2 regions of the Sinobaca sp. TMA16-18 genome follow, and region 1 is predicted to be linked to the other one. Evidence: a T-box and tRNA genes for the amino acid it is inferred to sense, from the RefSeq annotation. Region 1 holds a T-box; the other holds one or more tRNA genes.
What was found. A T-box is a leader RNA that pairs with one kind of tRNA and senses whether it is charged. The one in region 1 lies ahead of tyrS (tyrosine--tRNA ligase), so its partner is inferred to be a tRNA-Tyr.
Positions count from the first base shown of each region.

Region 2: it encodes a tRNA-Tyr, which carries the amino acid that the T-box ahead of tyrS (tyrosine--tRNA ligase) is inferred to sense. The anticodon was not compared.

Region 1 is NZ_JCAKFM010000001.1:614,350-629,661, forward strand. Features, by position in the region: gene AC5W14_RS03120 (GAF domain-containing protein) at 1-434, shown strand, start outside; gene rpsD (30S ribosomal protein S4) at 681-1,283, shown strand; gene AC5W14_RS03130 (hypothetical protein) at 1,325-1,525, shown strand; gene tyrS (tyrosine--tRNA ligase) at 1,608-2,882, opposite strand; T-box leader at 2,959-3,160, opposite strand; gene AC5W14_RS03140 (transglycosylase domain-containing protein) at 3,288-6,701, shown strand; gene acsA (acetate--CoA ligase) at 6,873-8,591, opposite strand; gene AC5W14_RS03150 (GNAT family N-acetyltransferase) at 8,824-9,456, shown strand; gene AC5W14_RS03155 (acetoin utilization AcuB family protein) at 9,479-10,120, shown strand; gene AC5W14_RS03160 (acetoin utilization protein AcuC) at 10,120-11,295, shown strand; gene ccpA (catabolite control protein A) at 11,385-12,389, opposite strand; gene AC5W14_RS03170 (bifunctional 3-deoxy-7-phosphoheptulonate synthase/chorismate mutase) at 12,655-13,731, opposite strand; gene AC5W14_RS03175 (YtxH domain-containing protein) at 13,951-14,400, opposite strand; gene AC5W14_RS03180 (DUF948 domain-containing protein) at 14,406-14,864, opposite strand; gene murC (UDP-N-acetylmuramate--L-alanine ligase) at 15,065-15,312, opposite strand, start outside.
Region 2 is NZ_JCAKFM010000002.1:52,492-67,803, reverse strand. Features, by position in the region: gene AC5W14_RS04135 (undecaprenyl-diphosphate phosphatase) at 1-4, opposite strand, end outside; gene zupT (zinc transporter ZupT) at 30-839, opposite strand; gene glmM (phosphoglucosamine mutase) at 980-2,329, opposite strand; gene AC5W14_RS04120 (CdaR family protein) at 2,322-3,878, opposite strand; gene cdaA (diadenylate cyclase CdaA) at 3,881-4,693, opposite strand; gene AC5W14_RS04110 (zf-HC2 domain-containing protein) at 4,870-5,499, opposite strand; gene sigW (RNA polymerase sigma factor SigW) at 5,516-6,082, opposite strand; tRNA gene AC5W14_RS04100 (tRNA-Ala) at 6,322-6,397, opposite strand; tRNA gene AC5W14_RS04095 (tRNA-Gly) at 6,415-6,488, opposite strand; gene AC5W14_RS04090 (NarK family nitrate/nitrite MFS transporter) at 6,622-8,139, opposite strand; tRNA gene AC5W14_RS04085 (tRNA-Lys) at 8,373-8,448, opposite strand; tRNA gene AC5W14_RS04080 (tRNA-Tyr) at 8,463-8,548, opposite strand; tRNA gene AC5W14_RS04075 (tRNA-Glu) at 8,596-8,670, opposite strand; gene AC5W14_RS04070 (D-alanine--D-alanine ligase family protein) at 8,805-10,019, opposite strand; gene AC5W14_RS04065 (UDP-N-acetylmuramoyl-tripeptide--D-alanyl-D-alanine ligase) at 10,040-11,626, opposite strand; gene AC5W14_RS04060 (alpha/beta fold hydrolase) at 11,619-12,401, opposite strand; gene AC5W14_RS04055 (M15 family metallopeptidase) at 12,714-13,487, opposite strand; gene AC5W14_RS04050 (MBL fold metallo-hydrolase) at 13,546-14,367, opposite strand; gene AC5W14_RS04045 (thermonuclease family protein) at 14,753-15,312, shown strand, end outside.

The sequences.
Region 1 (15,312 bases):
TTAACAAACAGCTTGACTCCCTTTTAGAAGGAGAAGCCGATCAAACCGCCAACCTGGCCAATGCTTCTGCTCTTTTGTACCAGCATTTTTCTTCGGTAAACTGGGCCGGATTTTATTTATATTCCCCAAAGGAAGATGAACTTATTTTAGGCCCTTTTCAAGGGCTGCCGGCCTGTGTCCGCATTTCTATGGGAAAAGGCGTATGCGGAACCGCCGCCGGGACTCTTGAAACCCAGCGGATCGCAGATGTTCATGCTTTCCCGGGCCACATCGCCTGCGACAGTGCCTCCGCTTCTGAAATTGTCGTTCCGCTTGTTAAAGAGGGCGTGCTTCTTGGCGTCCTGGACGTTGACAGCCCGGAACAAAACCGCTTTTCAGAAGAAGACCAGGAGATTTTGGAAGAATTCGCCGCTGTTCTTTTAAAGCATATTTAATACGCTTTACTTCTATTGACTTGACAGCTTTAAAAGGATATAATGATCTTTGTGCAAAAAGACAGCCAGGGTAAGCCTGCCATGTTCGATCTTTCTTCATTTTATTCCTATACTCGCAGGAGTATAAGGTGTATTGCGTACCCTCCAGCTGTCGAGGTGAAGATACGTGAAAATAAAATGGGCATAGCGGGAGATTACCAACGTTGCTCTTTTTTCAACTATTTTATTATAAAGGAGATTACTTGTATGTCACGTTATACAGGACCATCTTGGAAAAAGTCACGTCGTTATGGAATTTCTCTTAACGGCACAGGAAAAGAATTAGAAAAAAGACCTTATGCACCAGGTGAGCACGGCCCAACACAACGCAAAAAGCTTACTGAATACGGCCTTCAGCTTCAAGAGAAGCAAAAGCTGCGTTTCATGTACGGCTTAAATGAGCGTCAGTTCCACCGCACATTTGAAATCGCAGGCAAAATGCAGGGTGTTCACGGCGAAAACTTCATGGTTCTTCTTGAAGCACGCCTTGATAACATCGTGTATCGTCTCGGTCTTGCCCGTACGCGCCGTGGTTCACGCCAGCTCGTTTCCCACGGTCACGTAACTGTTGACGGTAAGCGCGTAGATATTCCTTCTTACCGCTTAAAGCCAGGCCAGGTTATTGGCCTTCGCGAAAAGTCACGCAACCTTACTTCTATCAAAGAAGCTTTGGATGTAAACAGCTACAAGCCTGACTTCGTCAGCTTTGATGAAGAAAAAATGGAAGGTTCGCTTGATCGTTACCCAGAGCGTTCTGAACTTCCTGCAGAAATCACGGAAGCCCTTATCGTTGAGTGGTACTCCCGTTAATAAAGAAAAGCAGCCGGCCGGCTGCTTTTTTTTATTTTAAATTGTGGATTTCAGTCTTCGTTTTACCAATAATAAGAGAAGACAAACGAAACCCCTCGTATTCCTTTCAACAGGAATACGAGGGGTTTTTAAATGCAGCGATGGTTATTTTTTTCGAAAACAAAACCATAAAAAAAGACCAGGCGGTGACTCAGGCAGACCAGCCACCGCTGAAGATTGGCCTGCCGAAAGCTCCCGCCTGAATAAACACCAGCCTTATCTTTTTTTAGATCTGATACAGCTGTTTCATTTTTTTAATGTACTTTTGGGACAGCCCTTTTTGCTCTATTTAAATGATACGAGCGCGTATTTCTTTTTGCCTCTTCTTAAAATAGTGTACCTGCCACCGATTTTGTCTTCATTGGACAGCTGCTTTTGTAAATCGGTGCAGCGTTCCCCATTAATGTAAACGGCACCGTTTGTAATATCTTCTCTCGCCTGTCGTTTCGACGGAGAGAGTTTTGCTTCCACGAGTGTATCAATTAAGCCTGGTTCTTCGTTCGTTCCTGCCTCATGGGTGGGAACGTCTTTGAATCCCTGCGCAATTTCATCTGCCGAAAGCTTTTTCACGTCTCCCCCGCCAAAAAGGGCCGCCGAGATATTCTGTGCCTGCTGTACTGCTTCTTTACTATGAACAAATGCCGTAAGCTCTTCGGCCAGCTTCTGCTGGGCTTCTCTTTTTTCCGGTGCCTGCTGCATTTTCTGTTCGTATTCCTTTATTTCTTCCGCCGGGAGGAATGTAAAGTAATGCAGAAACTTGATTACATCTCTGTCATCGGTGTTTATTAAAAACTGATAAAACTCATACGGTGTCGTTTTAGAGGGATCGAGCCAAATCGCACCACCCTCAGTTTTACCAAATTTGGTGCCGTCCGCTTTTGTGACAAGAGGAATAGTGAAGCCGAATGCTTCGGCTTTCTGCTCTTCATCTGCGCTTTTTCTGCGGATCAGCTCCAGCCCTGCCGTTATATTGCCCCACTGGTCGCTGCCGCCGATCTGAAGACGGCAGTTTTTCTCTTTAAACAGGTGAAGGTAATCGAGGGACTGAAGAATCTGGTAGCTGAATTCTGTAAAAGAGATGCCGTTTTTGATTCGGGATTCCACCGATTCTTTGGACAGCATATAATTCACGCCAAAATGCTTTCCTACGTCTCTTAAAAATGTAATAACACTCATTTCTCCGATCCAGTCAAAGTTGTTAACAATTTCTGCTCCGTACTCTCCTGTGAAATCAAGGTGTCTCTGCAGCTGACTGCGGATTCTCTCGCTGTACATTTTTACTACGTCTTCTTCGTTCAGCGACCGTTCGACACTCTTTCCGCTGGGATCTCCAATAAACCCCGTAGCTCCGCCGACTAAAGCGAGAGGCTTGTGGCCGGCCAGCTGAAACCGGCGCATCGTAATAATTGTAAGCAGATGTCCGATATGAAGGCTGTCGCCGGTCGGGTCAAATCCACAATAAAGCGTAATAGATTCTTTGTTAAGTAAAGCTTCCAGCCCTTCCCGATCGGTTACCTGATTCACTAATCCTCTTTGTTCCAGATCCTGTAAAATAGTCATTGTGTCTCTCCTTTTAAATTAACCACCAACGCAGCGGCTGCCGTCATCGGACAAATAAAAAAAGCCCGCTTTTAATAAAAGGGACGATGTTTACCGCGGTACCACCCTTTTTTAAAAGCAAAGCTTTTCACTCAAACCGTTAACGGCGGCTGCCGTCTTTATCTGCTAAAGAAGCTCGGATAACGTAATTCGCTTTTTTATATGTACCGGCTTCCACCAGCCGCCGGTTCTCTGTGACAGGGATAAAAAAAGCTACTTCATTTCGTCTGCGCTGTTCTGTTATTTATGATAATCACTATTTAACATGGTTTTTCCGGCAATGTCAAGCTTCACTGCCGATTGTCCTTAGTTTAAATATGGGTCTTTTATATGCTATAATGAGCTAGAAATTTAGGGGGTCGCTGCATGAAAAATTTTTTATACAAAGCTAACAAACGAGTCGATTGGTTTAGAGGAAAACAGCTGGGAGAGGAATCCTACTCCCGTTCTAATATTATTATAAATATTGTTCTGGTTGCTGTTATTGTTTTTATTTCTTTTATCCTTTTTATCGGGTCGGTCGGCGCTGGTTTTTTTGTGTCGCTCGTAGATGATCAGGAAGCACTGAACGAAGAAGAAATGCGGGCAGAGATTTATGATTACGAACAGGCCAGTGATATGTATTTTGCCGGCGGTGAATCGTTGGGAAACGTCCCTGCAGATATTGAAAGACAGCAGGTGCCGCTTGAAGATATTTCCGACAATCTGGTCCATGCCATTATTGCTACAGAAGATGAAAACTTCTACGAACATGATGGTATCGTTCCTACTGCTTTGTTCCGGGCTACATACCAGGAGATGAGCAACGCAAGTGTCCAGACCGGAGGAAGTACACTAACCCAGCAGGTTATTAAAAATCAACTTTTAACAAATGAAGTAAGTTTCGAAAGAAAAGCTAAAGAGATTCTGCTGGCTCTTCGGCTGGAAGGCTACTTGAACAAAGATGAAATTCTGGAAGCCTATCTTAACCTTGTACCATTTGGCCGGAATGCCAACGGCTTAAATATTGCAGGCGCCCAGTCTGCTGCGGAAGGTGTATTCGGAGTAGACGCTTCCGAGCTTAATATCGCCCAGGCAGCTTTTATTGCCGGCATGCCTCAAAACCCTTATGGTTATACGCCCTTTGAAAATAATGGAACCGTAAAAGAAGAATTCGAAGCAGGACTTAACCGCAAAGACCGCGTATTAAATGACATGCATGACAAAGGCTATATTACAGAAGAAGAATACGAAGAAGCGATGGCCTATGACATCGAGGAAAATTTAGCAGAGCCGAGTGATACGGTTACAGATGAGTATCCTTATATCACGGGTGAAGTGCAGCGCGAAGCCTCTACTCTTCTTCGTGATCAAATGCTTGAAGAAGATGATGTAAACCTCAACGCAATGGATGAAGAAGAGCGTGAACAGACGCTTGAACAGTACACGACAGACGCCAGGGAAGACCTGGCAATCGGCGGGTACGACATTCATATTACAATTGACAAAAGTATCTATGACAACATGCAGGAATCCATTGAAAGCTCCACCTGGTTTGGTCCGGATCGTACCAATGGAGATATAACAGAGCAGGAAGAAGTCGGTGCGATGATGATTAATAACGAAACCGGAGCCATCATCAGTTTTGTCGGCGGCAGAGATTACGATACACAGAACTTAAATCACGCTACACAAACGTTCCGACAGAATGGCTCCACAATGAAACCGCTCCTTTCCTATGGACCTCTAATGGACGAAGGAGAACTGCATCCCGGTTCTACTGTAGCCGATGTGCCGACAGACTATACGACGGGAACAGAAATTAATAATGCCGGCAGCGGCTTTGAAGGATTTATTCCGGTACGGGAGGCGCTGCAGCGTTCTCAAAACATTCCTGCAGTAAGAAGCTTCTGGGAACTCGAGCAGGAAGAAGCTAAAGAACATTTAGAAAACCTCGGTTTCACGAGACTATCGGAGGAAGAACCTGTAGAATCAACCGCATTGGGCGGACTCGAGAACGGGGTAACTGTTTCGCAGAACACGAACGCTTTTTCTACATTTGCCAATGAAGGCCAGTACCATGAGAGCTATATGGTAGAACGCATTGAAAAGAAAAGCGATGGCGAAGTCGCCTACGAGCATGAAACAGAAGAAACCGAAATATTTTCCCCGCAGACAAGCTATTTAATGGTTGATATGCTTCGGGATGTTCTTGAGTCACCCGGAACAGCCGCCCAGCTTTCTTCTTACTTGGACGAAGAAGGCGACTGGGCCGGAAAAACAGGAACAACGTCTGATCAGGTAGATGCCTGGTTTGTAGGTATGAATCCTGAAGTCACTATGGGACTCTGGCTCGGTTATGATAACCGTGAACAGCAGAATCAGCTGGAAAACTCATACAACGGGTATTCCTACAGTGAGCGTACCCAGAATATTTGGGCTGATTTAATGAATGCCGCCACCGAGGCCAATCCGGATGCTGTTAATACGGACAGCACGTTTGAAGAGCCTGATGGCATTGTGGAACAGGAAATCTGCGGTTTATCCGGCCTGCTTGTCTCTCCTATGTGTGAAGAAGCCGGACTTGCTGTAACAGATCTAATGAATGAAGAGTTCGTGCCAACAGAAGAAGATGACAGCCTTCAGGAAGGCGAGCTCGTTGAAATTGATGAAAGCACCTATACTGCTTATGAAGAAACTCCTGACGATTTTACTTTATCGGGAATTATTCTGAATGAAGATTATTTCGATGACATTGATAATCCGGAAGAGTATTTTCCAGGAGACATTGGTGATGTTACTGTCGACCGGGATGCTCCCGATAACGAAAGAACCCCTGCTGCTGTTTCAGGCGTATCAAGCAGCGGCACTGAGCTTACATGGTCGGAACACACAGACGATGATATTGTCGGATACAGAGTATATGAAGGCAGCAGTGTAGAAGATACTATTGTAGGAAAAGACAACACCTCTGCCACACCTGGATCCGGCTCCTATACAGTCAGAGCTGTCGACACCCGTGGAAGAGAATCCTCCGATTCTGCAAGTGCAGGAATTTCTTCCGGCACAAATGGATCAGAGGATGACGATGATAACGGCGATGAGAGCGGCTCAGAAGACGCCAGCCAGGATAGCGAACCTTCTACCGGCACCACAGAGGAAGACCCGGAAAGCCAGGACGAATCGTCTGATGAGAGTTCAACGGAACCGGATGAAGACACTAACGGTTCCGATGAAGAACAGGACTCTCCGGCAGAAAGTTCAGATGAAACAAATCAGGAAGAAAACGGATCTTCAAATGGGGAGGATACCGGAAACGATGATTCTTCAAGCGAAGAAGAGAGTTCTTCCGACAACGGCGGCAGTGAGACAGAATCACCTTCAGATAACGGTGCATCTCCACCAGCGGATGGAGACACTTCTCCTGAGCCGGAGAGCCCCGCTGAACCAGAAGCCCCTGCTGAAGAAGAGGAAACGCCTCCTGCTGCACCTGAGTCCGAGGAAGAAACGCCTGTTGAAGAACCAGCTGAGCCGGAAACCAACGGTTCAAGCTCAGAAGAGGACGGTGCCTCCAGTCCAGAGGCCCCGCCTGAAAACAGCAGTGGCACCAATACTGAATCTGAAGAGGAAACAAGTTCTCAAGGCGGCGGCTCTACTCCTGTAAATCGGGAAGAGGATGAAGAAGCCGAAGAGGAAACGGAAGCCGAGCCTGAACCAGATTCAAGCCCGGAACCGGAAGATACTTCCGATGCGGAAGAAAGTTCGGAATCAGAGGACGGTCCGGAGTCGGAAGAAGAATAGCATCTATTTGATTACGTTTAACAGCCTTATTCCTAAACTGGAATAAGGCTGTTTTTTAATACGTTTGAACCCAGCATGACGCTGTACTCTATCTACAGCGTCTCATGAAAAGCGCGCCTGTAAACGAAAAAAGCCTCATTCCTGTGTGGAATGAGGCTTTTGATTATTTGCTTATTCTTCCATCGTAGAAAGATCGCCAGTTGGAAGATCGAGTTCCCATGCTTTAAGCACTCGTCTCATAATCTTACCACTTCTTGTTTTAGGAAGTTTGTCTCTGAATTCAATTTCCCGCGGTGCAGCGTGTGCAGCCAGTCCTTCTTTAACAAAGACTCTGATTTCTTCTTTTAGTTCATCTGTTACTTCATATCCATCACGGAGAGCAACAAATGCTTTAATAATTTCGCCTCTAACCGGATCCGGCTTGCCTATTACTCCAGCTTCAGCTACAGCAGGATGTTCCACCAGCTTGCTTTCTACTTCAAATGGACCGACACGTTCACCGGAAGTCATTATAACGTCATCGATTCTGCCCTGGAACCAGAAATAGCCGTCTTCATCCATATAAGCGGAATCACCTGAAATGTACCAGCCCGCCACTTCGAAATAGCTGTTAAACTTCTCTTCGTTATTCCAAACGGTTCTCATCATAGAAGGCCAGCCGCTTTCTATAGCCAGGTTACCCATTCTGTTTGCCGGAAGCTCTTCGCCCTGGTCATTAACAATAGCAGCTTTAACACCTGGAATCGGCTTGCCCATAGAGCCGGGCTTTATTTCCATCGATGGATAGTTACAGATCATCTGTGCACCTGTTTCTGTCATCCACCACGTATCATGAATGCGCAGGTTAAATACTTCTTCACCCCATCTTACTACTTCAGGGTTCAGCGGCTCCCCTACACTTAGGATGTGTCTTAGTTTGGAAAGGTCGTATTTTTTCACTACTTCGTCTCCGGCACTCATCAGCATTCTAAATGCTGTTGGGGCACTGTACCATACGGTGACTTTATAATCTTCCAATGTCTGATACCAGTCCTGGGGGCTGAAGCGTCCGCCACGTACTACGTTGGTTGCTCCTGCAAGCCATGGGCCAAAGATTCCGTAGGAAGTTCCTGTAACCCAGCCCGGATCGGCTGTGCACCAGTATACATCGTCATCCTTCAAGTCAAGTACCCACTTTGCTGTCTGATAATGCTGCAGCATAGCATTATGAACATGTAGTACGCCTTTTGGCTTGCCGGTGGACCCGGACGTGTAATGAAGAATCATTCCATCTTCTTTATCCATCCATTCCGGCTCAAACTCTTCGCTCGCCGCTTCCATTCTGGAATTAAAGTTCAAATACGGTCCTTCTTCTTTTACGTCTTCACCGTAAATAAATACCGTATCAAGCGCAGGCAGGTCATCTACCGGCACTCTCTCTAATAAAGTTGGTGTCGTAAGAAGGCCTTTTGCACTGCTGTCTTCCAGGCGGTCTCTTACCGCACCTTCCATGAAGGCTTCAAATAGCGGACCTACAATGGCTCCTGCTTTAATAGCCCCAAGGATAGCAAAGTACAGTTCAGGAGATCTTGGCATAAAAATAAATAAGCGATCTCCTTTTTCAATACCTGCATCTTTTATCATATTGGCTGCTTTATTTGTATGCTTTTTCATTTGTTCAAATGTATATTGTTCGTCCCGCTGTGCATCACTATAATACAGCGCTACTTGGTCTTTCTTTTCAGGCATATCGGCATAACGATCAATCGCTTCATGAGCCAGGTTTATTTTCCCTGTTTCATACCAGGAAAATTCTTTTTCGATATCCTCCCATTTAAATGTCTTAGCTGTATCTTCATAACTCTTTAAATTGTGATCTCCGTCTCTTGGAGGAAGCGCTTTCAGTTGCATTAATGATCGACCCCTTCTGCTAAATGATATGTGTTCTATTACACATTATAATATAATATGAATATTTCTTCAATTTATAATCTGCTGAATTCAGGCTTATTACCGGTGACTATTAGTTACTGTAGGGATTCTCCCGAAGAAATTCCCTTAAATCCCCAATATTTTTTTCAGGTGTTGTATAATAAAAGTAATTCTATCATTAGTTCATTATATGCTAAAAGGTGGTACTTGGATGAACCATAAGAAGAAATACTATTCAAAGGAACTGGAATTCAATGGCAGGACACTGCTGATTGAAGGTCCAATATCCGGAAAAAAAATTCATGATTACGAACTGCACGAAGGACTTGTCGCATTCCGTTCCCCTTCCGAACAAAAGAAAGCGCTTATTAGTATTGCCGATCTTCCCGAAGGTCGTATTAATGTTGTCGTTGATGACAACACAATAGTCGGCTATGTCACGTTTGTCTACCCGGATCCGCTGGAACGCTGGTCTGAGGCAGAAATGGAAGAACTGCTGGAATTAGGAGCTATTGAAGTAGCTAAAGAGTACCGCGGTGCGAAACTTGGCTCCAATCTGCTCACTTTTTCCATGCTTGATGATGCTGTGGAGGACTTTATCATTATTACAACAGAATATTATTGGCACTGGGATTTAAAAGGAAGCGGATTGAGCATTTGGGATTATAGAAAAGTAATGGAAAAAATGATGAATGCCGGCGGGCTCGAATGGATGGCAACAGATGACCCGGAGATAAGCTCCCACCCGGCCAACTGCCTGATGGTGCGCGTTGGTAAAAGAGTGTCGCAGTCTTCGATGCAGAAATTCGACGCCATCCGGTTTACGAACCGCTTTATGTATTAATTGTACAAAGGAGGATATATCTATGCTCGTTGAAGAAATTATGAAAACAGACATGATAAAAATAAAGAAAGAAACCACCATCCAGGATGCAATGGATCTTCTTCAGAAAAACCGCATCCGCCATATTCCTGTCGTTGATGAAAATATGTTGATTGTCGGTATTGTATCCGACCGGGATATAAGAGATGCAAGTCCATCCGTTTTCCAGCTGGACGCTTTAAAAGAAGAACTGAACCGTCCTGTTTCGGATATTATGAAATACCCTGTCATTACAGCCCACCCTCTGGACTTTGTAGAAGAAACAGCCGTCGTATTATTTGAAAACGACATCAGTGCCCTGCCTGTCGCAGTTGACGATAAACTGGTCGGCATGCTGACAGAAACAAATGTACTCCATACGATTGTAAAGCTTACAGGAGCTCATCAGCCCTCTTCCCAGATTGAAGTGGTTGTCCCCAATATTTATGGGCATCTGGCAGATTTATCAGCTTTATTTAAACAACATAAGATTAATATAACCAGTGTGCTCGTATATCCCAGTGATGATCTTACCCACAAAGTGCTTACCTTCCGGGTGCAGACGATGGATCCAAGGCCGATCATGAGTATGATCGAAGAAGCGGGCTACCACGTGAAACGACCGCACTTCCCGGGGATAGAGTAATGAATAAAGATGCTGTTTTTGTCTATTCAGAAGACCAGATGCAGTATAAGTTTAATGACGACCATCCTTTTAACCATCTGCGTCTTCGTTTAACTTATGATCTTCTGCTTGCCTTGAACGTTATTCAGGAGGAAGACATTCTTACTCCCCGCATGGCAACAGATGAAGAAATTAAACTTTTTCATGATGACGCTTACATTGAAGCTGTCCAGGCAGCCGGCAAAGGAACATTAAGCGAAGGTGTGGCTGCCAACTACGGAATTGGCACAGAGGATACACCCATTTTCAAAAATATGCATGAAGCATCCGCTCTGCTTGTAGGAGGCACCCTAACAGCTGTAGATGCTGTTATGCAGAATAAAGCCCAGCACGCCCTGCATCTGGGCGGCGGCCTTCACCACGGTTTTCGCGGCCGCGCTTCCGGCTTTTGTATTTATAATGACAGCGCCATTGCGATTGAGTACATGCGCAGGCATTACGGGGCCCGGGTTCTTTATATTGATACCGACGCCCACCACGGCGATGGAGTGCAATGGGCGTTTTACGATACGCCCGATGCCTGTACTCTTTCTATTCATGAAACAGGCAGGTACTTATTCCCCGGCACAGGCAGTGTCAATGAAAAAGGCCAGGGCCAGGGGTTTGGGTTTTCTATCAATATCCCTGTAGATGCTTTTACAGAAGATGATTCCTTTATTTCCTGTTACGAAACGGCGATTGAGGAAGCAGCTGCTTTTTTTAAGCCTGATGTTATTCTCACTCAGAATGGCGCAGACGCCCATTACTACGACCCTTTAACCCACTTGTCTTCTACTATCAAAACGTTTGAAATGATACCACGTCTGGCTCATAAGCTTGCCCATAAGTACTGCGGGGGCAAATGGATTGCTGTCGGCGGCGGCGGTTATGATATCTGGAGGGTCGTCCCGCGGGCATGGTCTATGCTGTGGCTGGAAATGACAAACCGCCAGGATCTTTTGAAGCATCCGATTCCGCCAAAATGGATAGAGACGTGGCAGGAAAAATCACCACACCCTTTACCGGATAAATGGACCGATCCTGAAGATATGTACGAACATATCCCACGCCAGGCAGAGATAACCGGAAAAAATGAAAAAACATTGGAAAAATCGCTTTACTATATTCGAAACGAACAGAAAACAAAGAAAAAATAAATTTTGTTTTTTCCACTATACCCAGTAATAAGCATACAAAAAGCTGCGGCTCTTTATAAAGAGCCGCAGCTTTTTGTACGTGGTTTCTTTTATTTCAATGTGCTGGAATTTCTGTATTCCAATCTATGCGGAAGCACGACTACTTTTTCATCCACTTCTTCTTTGTTCATGTACTTTGTCAAAAGCCGCATGGATACAGCTCCAATATCATACATAGGCTGTACTACTGTAGTCAGCGTCGGCCTTACCATTGTGGCAAGTCTCGTATTATCAAAACCAATCACTTCTACCTCGTCCGGTACTTTTTTGCCCTGGTCCTGCAGACCGTGAATAACTCCTAAAGCCATTTCATCGGTTCCTGCAAAAATAGCGGTTGGCGGATTGTCGACCTTCATAAGAGTATCCGCTGCCTGAATGCCTGAATCATAGGTGTAATCCCCGATAGCTACGAGGGAGTCATCGAAGTTCATGCTCTTTTCTGTATAGGCTTTCTTGTAGCCGCTGAATTTCTGAAATCCGTTCACTGGATCTTCAAGCGAACCGGATACCATACCTACACGACTGTGTCCAGCTTCTATAAGCTCTGTCACTGCATCAAACGAAGCCTGCTGGTAGTCTATGTTCACTGAAGGCAGTTCGCCGTCCTGGTCTACTGTAGCAGCCAGTACTACCGGTACAGGAGAACGCTTGAACTGTGTGACGTGTTCTTCTGTAATTTCGCCGCCCATAAATAAAATACCATCCACCTGTTTTTCCAACAGCGTATTGATCAGGCTGATCTCTTTATCTTTGTTCTGGTCCGAGTTGCACAAAATAATATTGTACTTGTACATCGTCGCAATATCTTCAATACCCCGGGCCAGTTCAGCGAAAAAGATATTGGAAATGTCAGGGATAATAACCCCTACTGTCGTCGTCTTTTTGCTGGCAAGTCCTCTTGCTACAGCATTAGGGCGGTAGCCAAGTCTTTCAATGGCATCCAGCACTTTTTTTCTTGTTGCCGGCTTTACGTTCGGGTTTCCGTTTACTACACGGGATACCGTAGCCATCGATACCCCAGCTTCTCTTGCCACATCATAAATAGTTGTATTCAATGAAAGGCCTCCTTTTTTTATTCTTTACTTTCGTACATTTATTGCTATCATATTATAACTTAAGGAGGTTCTGCAATTCCTTTAAGCCGTATTCTTGTGTATTTTATGAAAATTTATTAATTTTTTCATAAAATATTTCCTATCTGATCTTATTCTATTTTCTTCAGCATAGCAAATAATAAAGCGTTTTATCCACACAAAAAAACAAAAGAGGCGAGAATCGAACCAGGTCGATTACTCTCCTCTTTTTATCTTTTGTACTATTTTAATATTTGTAAAGTCCTGAGTCACGAAGGGATGTCAGGAAATCCTGGAACTGCGGAATGTTCATCTGCTGAGCAGAATCGGAAAGCGCTACGGCCGGATCCGGATGAACTTCTGCCATAACAGCGTCTGCTCCGATTGCAAGTGCTGCTTTCGCTGTTGGAAGAAGCAGATCTCTTCTGCCTGTAGAATGCGTTACATCAACGAGTACCGGAAGGTGTGTTTCCTGCTTTAAGATCGGCACTGCTGAAATATCGAGAGTGTTACGTGTTGCTTTTTCATACGTACGGATACCGCGCTCACAAAGCATAATATTCGAATTACCTTTAGAGATAATGTATTCTGCGGCATTAACGAATTCATCAATAGTAGCCGACAGTCCTCTTTTCAGCAGGACAGGCTTATCTACTCCGCCCACTTCTTTTAAGAGTTCAAAGTTCTGCATGTTTCTTGCACCAATTTGAATCACATCAATATACTCTGTAGCCATTTGAACATCTTTTGGGCTTACAATTTCACTGATTACGACCATATCCAGCTCATCAGCTACTCTTTTTAAGATTTCAAGACCTTCTTTACCAAGTCCCTGGAAGTCATAAGGGGACGTTCTTGGTTTAAACGCTCCGCCTCTGAGAAGCTTCAGTCCCTGTGCTTTCATTGCTTTTGCTACTTCGTATACCTGCTCGTAGCTTTCTACTGAACACGGTCCGAGGATCAGGCGCTGATTGCCGTCTCCAACCATTTCTCCTTTTAGGTCAACAATCGTATCTTCCTGCTTCTTTTTACGTGACACAAGAAGCGTTTTGCGATTGTCATCTTCCTGAATTTCCAGGCTCGCTTTGAAGATCTGCTTGAACAGGTGCTGAACCGTTGAAGTCTCAAAAGGACCTTTGTTGTTTTCAGCAATTAAATCCAGCATATTTCTTTCTCTTACCGGATCAAATCTTTTCTGCCCTGCTGTATTTTTCACCTGGCCGATTTCTTTAGCCAAAGTAGCTCTTTCATTAATCAAATCCAGGATTTGAAGGTTTACTTTATCCAGTTCGTCTCTTAGTGCATCCAGTTGTTCGTTACTCATAACATGCTCCACTCCCTAGTCTTTTCTGCTTTTTATGATTATATTGCTATTATAAACGAAGTTTATTACTATGTCAGCCTTTTTTTCTTTATTAATTAGACGCTTTTAAGCACTAAAGCGTTTTATGCCTTATTAACAGACTTGCTATCCTATCTATTTTTAATTTTTTTGTTTCTTTTCCATAAAAAAACCCGCATTTCTCAATGCGGGCTGTTACCTTTAATTTGAAGGTTTGTTATTATTCAGGTCGGATTGAAGCTTTTCGACTTCTGATTTAATTTTCGAAGACTGCTCGCTGTCTGCATGTTCGAGTTCTTCTGTTAGCTCATCAGCAAGTTCATCCGCCGTTTTCTCTGTATCCTGTTTTACGTTGCCTGCGGCATCCGCTGCAGCTGTTTTTACTTTGTCATAAAACTCATTTGAGTTTTCACTTACGCTTTTAGCGATAGTGGATGACTTTTCTTTAGCTGTAGACGCCCACTGCGACCCTTTATCGTAAGCAGTAGTAGTGAAGTCTGACGTTTTGGATGAAGCTGACTTCGTGCTGTCTGTAATATCTGTGCGAAGCTCGCTGCCCGACTTAGGCGCAAGAAGCAATGCCGCGCAGGCGCCTGCAATGCCGCCGATAAGCGTTCCAATTAAAAAGTCTTTTGAATTAGTATCTGCCATGTTGTTCATCCCCCAGTCGTCGTATTAGTATTTTGAGCTTCTGCCTCGGGACGCGGCTGTCTCGCCTGCCATCTCGTGTACAAATCAATCGCAGCGTTACCCCACTGCATTGCGCGGGCCACTTGTTCGGATTGCTGCTTGGACTGCAGTGTAACAGTGTCGGACATTTCTTTAAAAGTATAATTTATAGATTGCACCGAATCTCCTACATCTTTTAATGATTCAAACAGTCCATTTAAAGATTGAGACTTTTTCTGCACATCGTCTACAATGATTGTAGATTTCTGTACAAGATGTTCCGACTCTGTGGTTATGCCTTCTACTTGTTTCTCCACACGGTCCAGCGTACCTGCTACATTTTTCATGGTGCTTGAAGCAGCTTTTAGTGTCTGGACAATGAATATAACAAGCACAGCAAACGCGATAGCAACGATTAATGCGCTTATGTAGAGTAAGATTTCCATAAACGTACTGCACCTCCTTCTTTACCTACTTTTAATACCACTCTTGGTTAAAACTGAAACATTAATATTATCTTTCTTTCTCTATTGTAACTAAATTTTCTTATAAGAAAAGAAGGTTTTCCCATTTTTTATCAAGACGGGCTTTAATTTTCATATTTTCACTTAAAAAAGGCACCTGCCTCGCAGCAGGTGCCTGATCTTTATTCTGAAACGTTTGCTACGTTCTCATAGGCCTTTTGAAACTTTTGAATATCCCCGGCCCCCATAAATAAAATAACACCATCCTTATGTTTGGAAAGCTGATCCATATCTTCTTCGGAAATCAGAGAGGCATCCGGAATTTTATTCTGAAGGTCTTCGATTGTTAATTCTGTATCCTGCTCACGGGCAGAGCCAAAAATGCTGCAAAGATAAACATGATCTGCCTGTTTCAGGCATTCTGCAAAAT
Region 2 (15,312 bases), on a different contig from region 1:
GCATGTCATTGAACATCCTTTGTAGGTTATTAGATAAATAAAAGCAGGCTGACCGCCATGACCGCCATTCCGGCAATCAATCCGTAAATGGGAAGATGAGTTTCATCATACCGCTTCGCGGCAGGCAGTAGCTCATCGAGTGAAATAAATACCATAATACCTGCCACTCCAGCAAACATAACGCCAAATGTGACATCGTTTAAAAAAGGCATTAGAAATAAAAAAGCGATTATCGCCCCAAGCGGCTCGGACAAGCCGGATAGAAAAGACAGCTTAAAGGCCTTTCGTTTACTTCCAGTAGCGAAATAGATGGGCACCGACACGGCAATTCCTTCCGGAATGTTATGAATGGCAATCGCGACGGCAATCGCTATACCAAGCGTTGGATCTTCGAGAGCCGATGCAAACGTAGCGATCCCTTCCGGAAAATTATGAATGGCAATCGCCAGCGCCGTAAATGTCCCCATCTTCAACAAGTCCGGCTCCTGCCTGGAACGGTTGACTACAGCCATATCTTCCACACGTTTTAATTCATGGGGATTGCCCTGTTTGGGAATCAGTCTGTCAATGGCTGCAATCAAAAGCATGCCCCCAAAAAAACCGCCGGCTGTCGACCACTGGCCGCCCGTGTTCCCAAGAGCACTTACGAGAGACTCCTGGGCCTTTACATATATTTCAATCATCGAAATATAAATCATTACGCCCGCCGAAAACCCAAGCGATACGGAAAGAAATTTAGTATTAGTCGTAGAAGTAAAGAAAGCCAGAAAGCTTCCTATTCCAGTAGCCAGGCCTGCCATTAGAGTCAACGCAAAGGCAAAAAGAACATTTTCCGGCACGTGCGGCTCCTCCTTCAAAAATGAAATACGGCTTTCCAACAATCAACAAGAGCCGGGATAAGGAATGGAAAGACAAAAAGAAATTCAAACTAAAAAAAGCATCTCAGGCAGCCAGGCCCAAGATGCTCAGAAAGACGCTTTTATGCTCTTTGGGTTCCCATGTGTTCTTCAACTATACTTGCTATTTCTTCTACGTAACGATTACACAATTCCTTGGTTTCTGCTTCTGCCATAACCCGTACAAGCGATTCTGTTCCGGAAGGGCGCACCAGGATACGTCCGTTGCCGGCCATTTCTTTTTCTGCTTTATCAATGGCTTCTTTTACATGCGGATTAGACGCTACTTCATGTTTATTATGCACTCTCACATTTACGAGTTTCTGCGGGAAAATCTCCATTTCAGAAGCAAGCTCGGACAGTTTCTTTCCAGTTGATTTCATAATATCAACAAGCTGAAGCGCAGAAAGCATGCCATCTCCTGTCGTAATATGATCAAGGAAGATTAAATGACCGGACTGCTCGCCTCCGAGCGTAAATCCATTTTTGCGCATTTCTTCCATGACATAGCGGTCTCCGACTGCTGTCCTTTTCGTTTCTACCCCGATTTTTTCCAATGCTTTATACAAACCAAGATTACTCATTACTGTCGTAACCAGTGTGTTCTCGGTGAGTCTGTTTTCCTGCTTTAGGTGCTTGGCGCAAATATACATAATCTGGTCACCGTCTACAAGCGTTCCTTTTTCATCAACGGCGATCAAGCGGTCCGCATCTCCATCAAACGCAAGTCCGATGTCTGCTCCTTTTTCTTTCACGAAAGCAGCAAGGCCTTCAGGGTGGGTCGATCCTACATTGTCATTTATATTCAAACCGTCCGGATTATTTCCCATCGTAGAAATGTCTGCTTCCAGATCTGCAAACAGATGCGGTGCAAGTGCCGAGGCAGCTCCGTGTGCGCAGTCAAGCGCTACATGCAGGCCGGCAAAGTCTTCGTTGATAGTCTGCTTGAGAAAATGGATATATTTCTGGCCGCCTTCAAAATAATCATTTACGATGCCAAGGCTTTTTCCTGTCGGCCGTGGAAGAGTATCCTCTCCATCCAGCAGTACTTCAATCTCTGCTTCCTGGGCATCCGTCAGCTTAAAGCCGTCCGATCCAAAAAATTTAATTCCATTATCTTCCACCGGATTGTGGGAAGCTGAAATCATTACACCGGCCTGGGCACTTAATGCTTTTGTTAAATAAGCAACTCCCGGCGTGGAAACAACACCGAGCCTCATTACTTCTGCTCCGATGGAAAGAAGTCCTGCTACCAGGGCTCCTTCAAGCATTTCACCTGAAATGCGTGTATCTCTTCCAATAAGCACTTTAGGGTTTTCAGTTTCTTTCGTAAGTACGTACCCGCCGGCTCGGCCGATTCGAAATGCCAGTTCAGGAGAAAGCTCCGTATTGGCAACACCTCTAACACCATCCGTCCCAAAATATTTACCCATTATCTATCTCTCCTTCATTTTCATTATCTGTTTGATTTGTCTGCACGCTTCCAGTGGTATCTTCCCCGTTTTCACTGCTTTCTACATCGTTCTGGCCATTTTCCGGCTCTTCTGTAGTATCGGGTTCGGCAGGGGATTCCTCCACTGGGGTTTCTTCTTCAGGCTGCTCTGGGGAAGGCTCAGGCGAAGGTTCCTCCGGACTTTCCGGAGCATTTTCCCCACCCTCTTCTGTTTCAGGGTCTGTCTGGGCTTCGTCCGGCTCTTCCGATTCTTCGGCAGCTCCCCCGGAGTCTTCTTCATTCTCTACAGTAGAGACGATTATCTCGGATGAGGCAGGAGTAACTTCTATATTATCCGGCCCGGACGCCTGCAGTGTGAGAGTTTTGGCTGTACCGGGAGCAGTGCTCCCACCCTCCTGCCAGTCCGCACTCAAAGAAATATCCCCGGCATTAAGGCCTTCAAGCGAATCAGCCGTTCCTTCTACTGATACGTTCATGGCTCCGCCTGCCGGAGACTCCCACTGCACTGTTCGTCCTTCTGGAACATTTTCAACATTTATAGGAATATTGGAGAAGGAAGTTGTCCCGCCTTCTCCAGTTTCAACTTCTACTTCAATCGTTTCAGGCTGCACAGCATTGGCTCCTTCCGGAAGCGGAAGCGCTACTTCAATCGTTCCGCCTCCTTCGCCAATACCTGATAAATCAACAGGTGCTTCAATCGTATCCAGGGTATCAAGCACATCCTGTGGTGCCGATACCAACGCTTCCTCCTGGGAAGGATTGAGGGCTGCAATACTAACTCCGTCCTGCGGTGTTCCTTCTCTCGTTAAAGTAATCGGCACTTCAGCTGATGTGCCTTCTTCTCCCATTGTTACATTTACAGCCTGTGGCTCGATCTGGACATTAAGCTCATTTCCCTGGTCATCATAGGCGACTACTTCCTTCTCGCCTTCAATCGTACTGGCCGCTCCAGATACATCGACGAATGCGGAAACTTCATTTATACTTTCGTGTACACTGGAGCCGGCCTGAATAGTAACATTGCCGGGGGTGACTGTGAAATCATCCGCCTGGTACGTTTCTTCTGTTTCATCTTCGTTGGTCAGCTCTACTTCTACCGGATAAGAAACGCTCTCCAGTTCTTCGACCACTACCGTAGCATACTCCGGAGTGACAGAGACTTCAAGGTCAGCCGGGAAATTTCTGTTTTCAATCGGCACCTGGTGTTCCCCAGTTCCAAGTCCTTCCACGTCTACAAACACTTCGTAAGACGTATTGGAGAGCTGGAACAATGTAAGAGAGGTCTGGGAGCCGGAAAGCTGAACGCGCAGATCATCCGGTGTCGTAGCTGTAGCAGAATAATTTTCTTCATCATAATCTACGATAAGTTCCACGTCTTCCAGTTCAAACGTGCTGTCTTCCTGGTCAGGCAGTACGCTTGCCTGATTGCTTACATTATTACTCATATTGATCATCATAAACAGCATAATAGCAATGCACAAGGATATAAAACGGACAAACCATTTATTACTAAACATGTTATCCATCATAATTAGGACCTCCCCCACTGCCACAAACCATTGCTGTTACGATCATCGGAAATCAGTTCTTTTTCCAGCATGGCGAGAAGCGTTTCTTCATCTAGATTACGGTGCAGTTCTCCGTTTTTGGTCACCGATACACTGCCGGTTTCCTCAGAAACTACGACTGTCAGGCAGTCCGTCACTTCACTGATGCCAAGAGCTGCTCTGTGCCTGGTTCCCAGTTCTTTTGAGATAAAAGGGTTTTCGGACAGCGGCAGATAGCAGGCCGCTGCTGCAATTTCATTGTTTCGCATAATCAGCGCTCCATCGTGCAAAGGAGCATTCGGAATAAAAATATTAATGAGCAGTTCCGAGGTAACCGTGGCATTCATTGGAATGCCTGTTTCTACATAATCATTCATGCCCGTGCCTTTTTCAATGGATATCAACGCACCGATTCGGCGCTTGGACATATACCGTACAGATTTCGTGATCGCATCCACCGTTTTTCGTGAGCTCTCTTCTGTAGCCATTAAAGCACGTCCAAATAACCTGCCCCTTCCGAGCTGCTCAAGCGCTCTTCGAAGCTCCGGCTGAAAGATAATAATAATGGCCAGAAGCCCGTATGTAACGGCTTGGGACATAATCCACTGCAGTGTTCTCAGGCCAAATACACTGCTTAAAAACCATATAATAAGAATAAATAAGATCCCTTTAACGAGCTGAACTGCCCTTGTTCCCCGGATTACTGTAATCAGTTTATATACTACGTAGGCAACAAGCACAATGTCCACTACTGCGCCAAGGGTTCGCAACAGGTTAAAATCCTCTCCAAAAAACATGCGCTTTTCCTCCATTTTTGTCTAACGAAAAAAAGAAAACAACAGATTCATTATAGCACAAGTTCTCTATTGTTCTTCTTGAAAACGACAGTGGTCTTTTCTTTTCTGAAGTGTGTATAGACGTTCTTTGTTCCTTCTTTGTTTCACTGTCGATGAAAAAAATAGCACATGTGATTTTATTCTTCTGTATTCCAGGTAAATGCTTCCGTCGTGAATTTCTTGACGTAATACCACATCCACTCCAAAGCCTGGTCTACGTCTTCAATATCACCGGCTACCCGGCCGGCTGAAGCTAAATATGGTTCTCCGTTGATGACTGTAAGGTCCCCCTGTATTTCCCCATGCACTTCTACTTCACCATTGCGGACCATTAGATCCCCGTGAACAACTTCTCCTGCGGGCACAATCACTTTGCCGTTTTCATGATCAATTTCTACATTTTCTCCTCCGGCTACTGCGATCTGGCCGCCGCTTTGGTCATTCCAGATAGACATCATGCTTGATGACATTAACAGCAGAAAAATAGCCGCTGCTGCCAATACCGGATGTTTCCTGCCCCACTTTTTCCAGCCGGGCTTCTTTTTTCTGGAAGGAAGGTTCTGCATGATCTGGTCTGTCATGCGGATGGGCGCCTCTATATGGGACGTACTCTGGACAAACATGACGGTTCTGTTTAACTCACGGTAGTGCGCCGCGCAGTCCGGACATTTCTCAAAATGGGCAAACAGTTCTTTTCGTTCGACGGCATTTAGTTCTCCATCTACATACTGATCGATTCGTTTTTCTTCTTTTTTCTGGCAGGCCATGACAGTCCCTCCCCTCTTAAATATTTCTAAGCCGCTTACGCAGCGCTTCTCTTCCACGATGAATATGGGTTTTTACTGTATTATCCGGAAGATCGAGAATATCGCCGATTTCTTTTATCGATAAATCTTCAATATATCGAAGAATAATAGCAGACCGGTATTTAGGAGGGAGCTTTGCAATTTCAGTCTGCACCCATTCCTGCATTTCAAAGGCTACTACCTGCTCTTCCGGCAGCAGGTCTTCTGAAGACAGCTGGGAATAGCCGCTCAGCCCTTCGGTTCCCTGGATTTCCGCATCAAGGGAATAATCCGGTTTTCTCTTGCGGAGCCGGTCGATGCAGAGATTGGTGGTGATTCGAAACAGCCATGTGGAAAACTTTCTGGATTCATCATAGCTTTCCAAATTGGCATAAGCCCGGAGAAATGCTTCCTGCGCAACGTCCTGAGCCTCATAAGCGTTTCCGGTCATCCGGTATGCGATTTGGTACACTTTATCTTTATACAGGTCCACAAGCTCTGCAAAAGCATCCTGATCGTCTTCTTTTTTTATCGCTTTAATCAGACGTTTGACAACCGCATCCATCTCGTATGACCTCCACCCTTTCCGGGTCTCTTAATTACGCAGAATAAACCCTTTCGTTTCAAAACAAATATATGTATAGTTCGTTTCCGTTGATTTCAAAGAGGAATGGATTTCTATTCCAATTAAGCACAATTTATTGTACCACGGTTCTTCTGTTTCGGATATTGACGACTATTTTAACAAATGGACGCACAAAAAAGCCGCCGGCTTACAGCCGACAGCTTTGTATTTTATAGAAATGGTGGAGCCTAGCGGGATCGAACCGCTGACCTCCTGCGTGCAAGGCAGGCGCTCTCCCAGCTGAGCTAAGGCCCCTTCTATCATAGTATGTATGGAGCGGGTGATGGGAATCGAACCCACATCATCAGCTTGGAAGGCTGAGGTTTTACCACTAAACTACACCCGCATGAACATTCCCTTTTTTCTAGGACATGTTCCACTATACCATTCATATTTTTTGCCGTCAACAAAGCTTTTGCTTTCAAGCCGGTTCACCAAAAAAGCTCCGGCAGAGGCCGAAGCTTTAGGCGTTCTGTATTTTACCGCTTGTAGGCGGCTACTTCTTGTTCAGCTATCTTCTCATCTGATTCCCTTGCGAGGGCAAGATCGTCTTCAGAGTAGTAGTAATCCTCGCTGAAAGAATTCTGTGGTTCTTCCAGTGTGAAATAACAGATCACAAAGCTGACGAACGCTCCCCCTGCCAGTATAAAGAAAAACTGCTGGGGCGTAACGAACGTATAAAGCGTTAAGTACACAGCAGCTCCGACATTTCCGTAAGCACCTGTCATACCGGCTACCTGACCGGTAATGCGTTTTTTAACCATCGGCACCATCGCAAACGTGGCTCCTTCTGCTCCCTGTACAAACATGGAAGTAAAGATAGTCACCAGTACAGCTAAGTACAGCGGCCAACCGGAATTGATCATTCCCATCCCAATCAGGCCAAAGGAGATACCAAACATATAAATCAGCATAATTTTCCGGCGGCTTCCCATTCTATCAGAAAGAACGCCTCCAAGCGGCCGGGCCAGCAGATTAATAAACGCAAACGATGCAGCTATCAGCCCCGCATTGGCAGGAGAAAGCGAGAAGGTAAGCTGGAAAAACATCGGCAGCATCGCTACAATGGCAAGTTCGGCTCCAAAATTCGCAAAATACGTACTATTCAACGCCCCTACCGTTTTAAAGTTATAACGATCGTCTTCCGGAACCCCTTTTTTCAAAATGGGCAGATTCACTTTTAAAATATTGTATACCTGATAAATAACAACAACAACAATAAGCGACCATATTGTATACAACGCCGGTTCAGACACAAATCCGAGCTGTTCAATTCTCCATACGCTGAGAGCTAATGCTCCGCCGAGGGGAAGCGTCCAGAAAATGAGTTGGACCATATCCTTATAGCTGCTTACTTCCATGGCGCTTGCTTTCTTCGGCTTGATCATTGCCCGCCCGTCCGGTGTATCTTTGACGTTAAAGTAGAAGATAAAACCATATACAAACGTAACGACTCCGGTAAACGCTACCGCATATCTCCAGCCCTGGTCTCCTCCAAAAAGAGTCAGCGCGAGCCAAGGAAGAAGCATCGCAGCGGCCGCGGAGCCGAAGTTCCCCCACCCGCCGTATATACCCTCTGCAAAGCCGACATGCTTAGGCGGAAACCATTCGGATACCATCCGGATACCAACAACAAAGCTTGCGCCGATGCTTCCAAGCAGCAACCTCGAAATCATCAGCTGCATCCAGGTGTCTCCAAATGCAAATATAAAAGTAGGAAAAGACATAAGTACCAATAAAGAAGAATAAACGATACGCGGTCCAAAGCGGTCCAGTAAACTCCCTATTACAATTCGGGCCGGAATTGTCAGCGCTACGTTAATAATGCCTAGTGCTGCTATATGCTGAGTAGTCAGCCAGCCCATATCATCCATCATAGTTGTAGCAAGCGGCGCCATATTATACCAGGCGAAAAAAGAAACAAAAAAAGCAAACCAGCAGAAATGCAGAATTTTAATACGTTCATCTTTAAATTTAAAAATGTCTTTAACTCTCATGCTACGCCCCACCTCATATATTCAAAGTAAATTCTTTCATCAAGGTAGCATGAATTTTCTTTCCCGCTTTGCTTTTCGGAAGATAATATAACGAGCTATTTAAAATTATGTATTTTATATGCATATTATTAGAGATATTTTCCTTTTTTTTACTTTTTATCCTCGATTTTAAATTCTATTTTCTTCTCTTAAAACACAAAAAAAACCATGACTTTATTGTCATGATTGAAAAATGGTGAGCCATGGAGGATTCGAACCTCCGACCCTCTGATTAAAAGTCAGATGCTCTACCAACTGAGCTAATGGCTCGTTCTATTTTTAAATGGTGGAGGGGGACGGACTCGAACCGCCGAACCCAGAGGGAGCAGATTTACAGTCTGCCGCGTTTGGCCAACTTCGCTACCCCTCCAAAACAAACTTTCCACATTGATCTGCTTGGTATAAACAAAAAAATAATGGTGACCCGTACGGGATTCGAACCCGTGATACCGCCGTGAAAGGGCGGTGTCTTAACCACTTGACCAACGGGCCGTACAAACAAAGACAGATGAATTCCTTACTGCCAAATGATATTATACCCCATGAAATTATAGGATGCAATCTTTTTATTGCAGAAAAAGAAAAAAGAACCGGAGACATTTCTCCGATTCTTACTGTTTTTCCAACTAGCTGCGGGATGCTGTTTTAGCTCCGCTTTTTCCACCTTTGAGCCCGCCTGCGCTCTGGGTGGAAAATAAGTTTGAGTCAATCGAGAACGTAAGTTTTTCGCGTTCTCTTCTACGCTTCAACGCCATTTGAATCAGCTGATGCGTCAAGCTTGTATAATCTTTGCCCGCTGGGTCCCAAAGATAAAAGGAAAGGGAGCCCGGGATTGTATTAATTTCGTTTACATAGATCATATCAGTTGCCTGGTCGATCATAAAATCAATACGTGAGACGCCGCTGCAGCCAAGTGACTGGAACGTATCTTTTGCCAGCTGCTGAATATCTTCTGTCTGCTCTTCATCCAAGGGCGCTGGAATGACACGGTCTGTACTTTCCATACCTTTTGCACCGTCGCCGCCTTTGCCGCCGCCCTGATACTTATCCTGATAGCTTAGAATGTCTTCTGTTTTCAATACTTCTTCCAATACGGAAGCTTCTACTTCTTCGTAGTCGCCTACAACTGAACAGTTAATTTCCTTCATATCTTCAACCATGTGCTCTACAAGAATTTTGCTGGCAAATTCCATCGCTTCTTCCACCGCACTTCTTAGTTCATCGCGGTCTCCGGCTTTGCTGATGCCTACGCTTGATCCAAGATTAGCCGGCTTCACAATTACCGGATACTCCAGCGTTTCTTCTACTAACGCGGTAATTCCTTCCGGATTGTCGGACCAGTGCGTACCGTAAAACCAAATGTCATCAAGAACCGGAATCTGTGCATCACGGAGCACCTGCTTCATGATCACTTTATCCATACCGACAGCAGAGGACATAACGTCACACCCTACATAAGGAATATCCATTAGTTCAAAGAATCCCTGCAGCACGCCGTCTTCTCCAAACGTACCGTGAACAATAGGGAAAGCCACGTCAATTTCCGCGACAACACGCTTCCCGAATTTAGGAACAGGCTTTTTCTGCAGCACTACGCCGCCGTCATCCCCGCCCGTAACAGTAATTTTCTGCAGCTTTTCAAACAGCTGGTTAAGGTCTTTATAGTTTTCAATGTCGCGGAGGTCTTCTCCTGTATACCACTGGCGGTTTTTTGCAATATAAACAGGTACTGCTTCGTATAATTTTTCATCAAGGGCATGCATTGCCTGTACCGCTGAAATAACCGATACCTCGTGCTCTACAGATATTCCTCCGAAAAAAACACCAACTCTAGTTCTCATAGGTAAGTCCCTCGCATTCTCTACTCATTAAATGTGTCCGGCAGATCGTTTTCCAATAACACAATGGATTTTTGGACAGCTTTCTCGTGCATTTTATTTAAGGCATCCTGCAGGTCAGCGGCTACGTAGTACTTCTCTTCCGGAAATTCTTTTTCCAGAAGGCCGTCCTGCATAGGCTTTGTCTGCTTTTTCCCTACTAAAATAATAAAATCGCACACATCCGCCGCATACTCGGCAAATGCTTTATTCAGGTCGTACTCTTTATCTCCGAGTTCAATCATTCCCGGAGTAATCAGCATCTTGTATTCCGGCATCTGGCCAAGCACTTCAAGTGCCATCCTTGACCCTACCGGATTGGAGTTAAAGGCGTCATCAATAATCGTAATGTTCCCCTGCGGCTTCTTGAGCTCCAGGCGGTGTTCCACCGGCTGGAGCTTTTTCACGGCACGTGCCATTTTCTCTAACGGAATACCTTTTTCCGAACCAATAGCTACTGCCGCCAGGATATTGTAAATGTTATGACGACCAAGCAGCTTTGTCTCTACATCCACGGAGCTGCCATCATATTTCATAATAGTAAAAGTGGACCCTTTAGAAGAAAACGCAATATTATCTGCACGGAAGTGAAGATCTTCCGCATCGATTCCATAATACATCGTGCGTACCTGGTTGCGCTGCTCATAGGACATGATATTTTCATCGTCTTTGTTTAAAAACGCGGTGCCGTCATTTGGCAGGCTTTCCACAATTTCAAACTTCGTTTTCTTAATGGTATCAAGCGTCTTAAATGTCTCCAGATGCTGTTCACCGATAGCTGTAATAATACCGTATTTCTGGTGGACCAGGTCACAGACGCCTTGAATGTCATGTTCTTGTTTGGCACCCATTTCCGCTATAAAAATTTCATGGTACGGCTTGAGCATATTACGGATAGTCAATGTGATACCCATTCTTGTATTGTAGCTCTCCGGTGTCATCAGAACATTAAACTGAGAGGAAAGAACGGCTTCCAACACATGCTTTGTGCTTGTTTTGCCATAACTTCCCGTTACTCCGACGGTTTCCAGATTAGGCATGGACTTAATAATCCGTTCCGCATCATTAAAGAAATGCTGGTTAATCTGGCGTTCAATAGGCATATTGATTAAGTTTGCCATCATCACCATAAAGTACACGAAAATGTTTGTCAGAATGGCCAGGGCAATAAGCCAGAAATAAGAACCGTTAATACCGGCACTGAGCGACAGCCCGACGATAATAACCGCTGCGTACAATAACGTAACCGTAATAAACAGGCGCCGGACTCTTTTGGTTACGACCAGCTTCTTTTTCTCTGCTGTCTCCTGCATCATTAATACATTAACACCGTATACTATAATTCCAATGGTCAGCGCGAGCCAGACGTTTCCTGCAAATAATGGCAGCAGCGCTAGCAGCGGCCAAAAGCTTCTAATAGGAAACACGCGGTCCTGATGTTCTTTCATCCATTTCCAGATTCTTTCGTTTCTATAACTGTTCAGCTGGAGCATATGCGTGCTTCGCTTCACAAGACGCAGCGTATAATACCCCCAGGCAATAATAAACAGTAAAATAAGCAGACTAATCAAGGCTTGCCGCCTCCTTTTTTTCCTTTTGGAGGAAATGGTCAATAATAACGATAAATTCATTTAAATTATCGAGGTAGGAATAATGGCCTGCACGTTTCAATACGACCAATCCCGCATCGGGTATTAATTCTTCCATTCGTTTTCCATCAGCTACCGGTGTAGCTTCGTCGTTTTCTCCCCATACAAGAAGAACAGGTACTTTAATATCCGGCATATGATGGGTTAAATCTTCATTGACTACTTTGACAAAGGTCTGCTGCATAACGCCGGAAACATCTTTATAATCAGAAGAGCCGACTTTCCCTTTTACACGGTCCATTATCGTCTGCTCGTATTTGTTAATAAGAGGCAGTTTCAATAATTTCTTCAACGTTTTATACGTATACACTTTGTAATAGTATTTAAAGGTCCGTTTTGGAAGAACGCCTGCGCTGTCAACGAGAATAACCTTCCTGACAGCGTTGGCTGCTGAATACTTAATAGACACCCTGCCGCCGAAAGAATGACCCATTAAAATTGGATCTTCAATCTCAAGCTTGCGGATCAGCTTTCCGAGCATCTCCGTATAATCTCCTACAGACCAGGGCTCCGGTGGTTCAGCACTTTGGCCGAAACCGGGGAAATCAATAGACCATACTTTAAAATCCTTTTCCAGACGCTGGTGGACTGGTGCAAACGTTTGAACATTTGCCCCCCATCCGTGAAGCAGCATGACGTTTGCTCCTTCTCCAGATACCTGGTAATGGACGTTCACGCCATCAATATCAATGTACACTACTAAACGCTCCTCTTCTTTAACACCAAGGTTTTTAATCTAAATAACATCGTGTCGGATATGTGCTGTTGAAAAAGCACTCCAAATATCTGTATTCTTTATCTAAAAATACAGAAGGTACAGGACAATAGTATATATGTAGACAGACCATCTACTAATTTTAGCGGCTGTATGCTATTTAAACAGAATAACACCACTATATCTTACCATAGAAAACCGCCCGCGGAAATTATCTTCTAAAATAAAAAAGTGCACGCTGGACCGTACTGACACTCGCCCACAAAAAAAGAGAACAGACTTTGCTGTCCTCTTTTATTCTTCGGTCCCGTAGTACTCTTCAAGTGTTAAGTTCTCTTCATACAGCTCTTCGGCCAGGTCTTCTCCTACATAGCGAAGGTGCCACGGTTCATACTGATAGCCTGTGATGTCTGTTTTGTCTTCCGGATAGCGTACGATAAACCCATACAGATGGGCGTTTTCAGCTACCCACCGGCCTTCAGCTGTTTCTCCAAAATCGGTATTCAGCTGGTTTCCAACAGTCCGGGAGCTCACGTCCATAGCAAGTCCGCTCTGATGTTCACTTTCTCCGGGCCTTGCGCTGTAAGTGTTAGCCTGTTCTTCCCCATCCCGTTCTGCGTTCTGGGTAAAAATAGCGTCCTGACGGTCATAAGAACGATAGCCGGATATGGCATACAGTTCATGCCCGGCAGACGCCGCATCAGCGAAAAGCTCTTCCAGGGATGCTGATGCAGGCTCCCTGATCAGATTTTTCGGATCGTCTCCAGGGGAAGCATATCGGATATCTGCCTGTATCAGGTCATCCGGCTCATAATCAGACGATAAATGATAATCGCGGTTTACAAGCATATCTACTGCATCAGGATCTTCCACCATTCCTTCTGCATTCAGGGGTGGAACTTCCGGCCCCGTTTCTTCGCTTTTTACTTCCGAGGACTGTGGTTCTTCTTCTGCTGAAGCATCTGATTCAGTGTTAGAAGATTCTGCAGGCTCTTCTGCTTTTTCTGCAGAGCAGGCAGCTGCTCCCAACAGAAGTAATAAGCCTCCAATAGCTGCTGCTTTTTTCATTTTATCGCTTCCTTTAGCAAAAATGAAAATCTATTTAAAGAGTCTGTTATCTTTCACTTTAAGCATCTTTTTCCCGTTTTACAAGCTCAATGTTTTTGTGGTGCATTTTCTTCATAAACGTTGAAAATCCATATCCGTCCACGAAAGCCTCGAGTACGTGGTATTCACCGTCTTCCTCTGTTGTCTTGCGAAGCTGTTCAATATACCAAAGAGAGTCATCAAGCCTGTCTTTAATCTCCGCAGGGCTTGACGTAACAGAACCATGACCTGGCACAAGGAAATTAATTTTCTGCTGTTCGAAAAGGCTGTTGATTTTCTGAAGAGACCTCTCATAGGCCTCGCTGTTTTGATATATGAACGGAAATTCCACATCACTTAAATAATCTCCGGTAATGAGTACCCCCAGGTGGTCAATTAAAATAAACATACCGTCCACGTTGTGGCCGGGTGCCAGATAAAAAGTAAGCGTATGAGAGCCTGTTTCAATCATCTGCTCATCGTTATCAACAATAATATCAATATACGGGTATTCTATTCCGTATGGCCTTACAATATAATAGCTGTCATCAAACTGCTTAACTTCCTCCAGGATTTCTTCTTTTTTGGAATTGGACACAAAAGCTCTTGAAGCAATAGTTACAGCTTCCGGAAAGGCATGATATCCTAATATATGATCGTAGTCAGAATGTGTAAAAACAAGGTACTGCTTCCGTCCTTTGCTTACCAGCGCTACATGATTTTGTATTTCTCTTATTTCTTCAGGCAGCCAGGTAGGATCTACAATAATAACCGCTTCTTCGGTTACAGCGACAGTTGATGTCGTTTGGAACAATGCACTTTGAAATACGGTAATGTTCTGGTCTTGATAATGTACCGGCATGCCAATCATCCTTTCGGTCTTTAATGTAAATAAATATTTTTACAAATAAGTGCTTATTTGTATACATATTCCCTTTTTCCCCTGAAAATATTCCATTTTTTGTTTTATTCATTCAAACACTGCGGCCCCTTTTCCAAAATAAAAACAGAAATAGGTATAATGGTAGAAAAGAGGCTCTGTAATGAATACAAACCGGTTTCATATTGTATACGAATGCATCATGATAACGTTAGCTGTTCTATCTGTCTCTATTGCCTAGTCTACAAATGAATGGGCGGGATTGATTTTCTGGTCTGGCTGATTTTCTTTATTAAGAAGACGTGCGCCGGCTTCGTATCCTTCTTCAAGAGCTGGAACATGATAAAAAAGAAAAGGAGAAGCCCTTATGAAACATATACTTTTTGTGTTGGCCGCTTTATTTTTTCTCAGTTTAGCCGCCTGCAGCGATGCCGAAACTACTAATGGACGAATTCCAGCTACGGTAGATCGGGTCGTAGATGGCGACACTCTCCGGATTACAATGAATGACGGCACGGAAGAAACAGTGCGGCTTCTTATGGTGGATACACCGGAAACCGTACACCCCGATGAACCAGTTCAGCCTTTCGGCCCCGAGGCCAGCAGTTTTGTAAAACAAACACTGCCGGAGGGCTCTTCTATAGAAGTCGAAGTTGATACAACGACACGAGACCGGTACGACCGTTTTCTAGCCTATATTTGGCGGGGGGACGAGATGATTAATGAACAGCTGTTGGAAGAGGGGCTTGCCCGGGTAGCATACGTATACGAACCTAATACCCGTTATGAAGGTGCATTCCGTGACATAGAACAGGAAGCCCGCCAGGCGGAGCGAGGCATATGGAGTATAGAAGGCTACGTGTCCGACGAAGGCTTTCATCCCCAGACCGCTTCGCATGCCGCTCCTTCTTTTCAAGCAGACTGCGA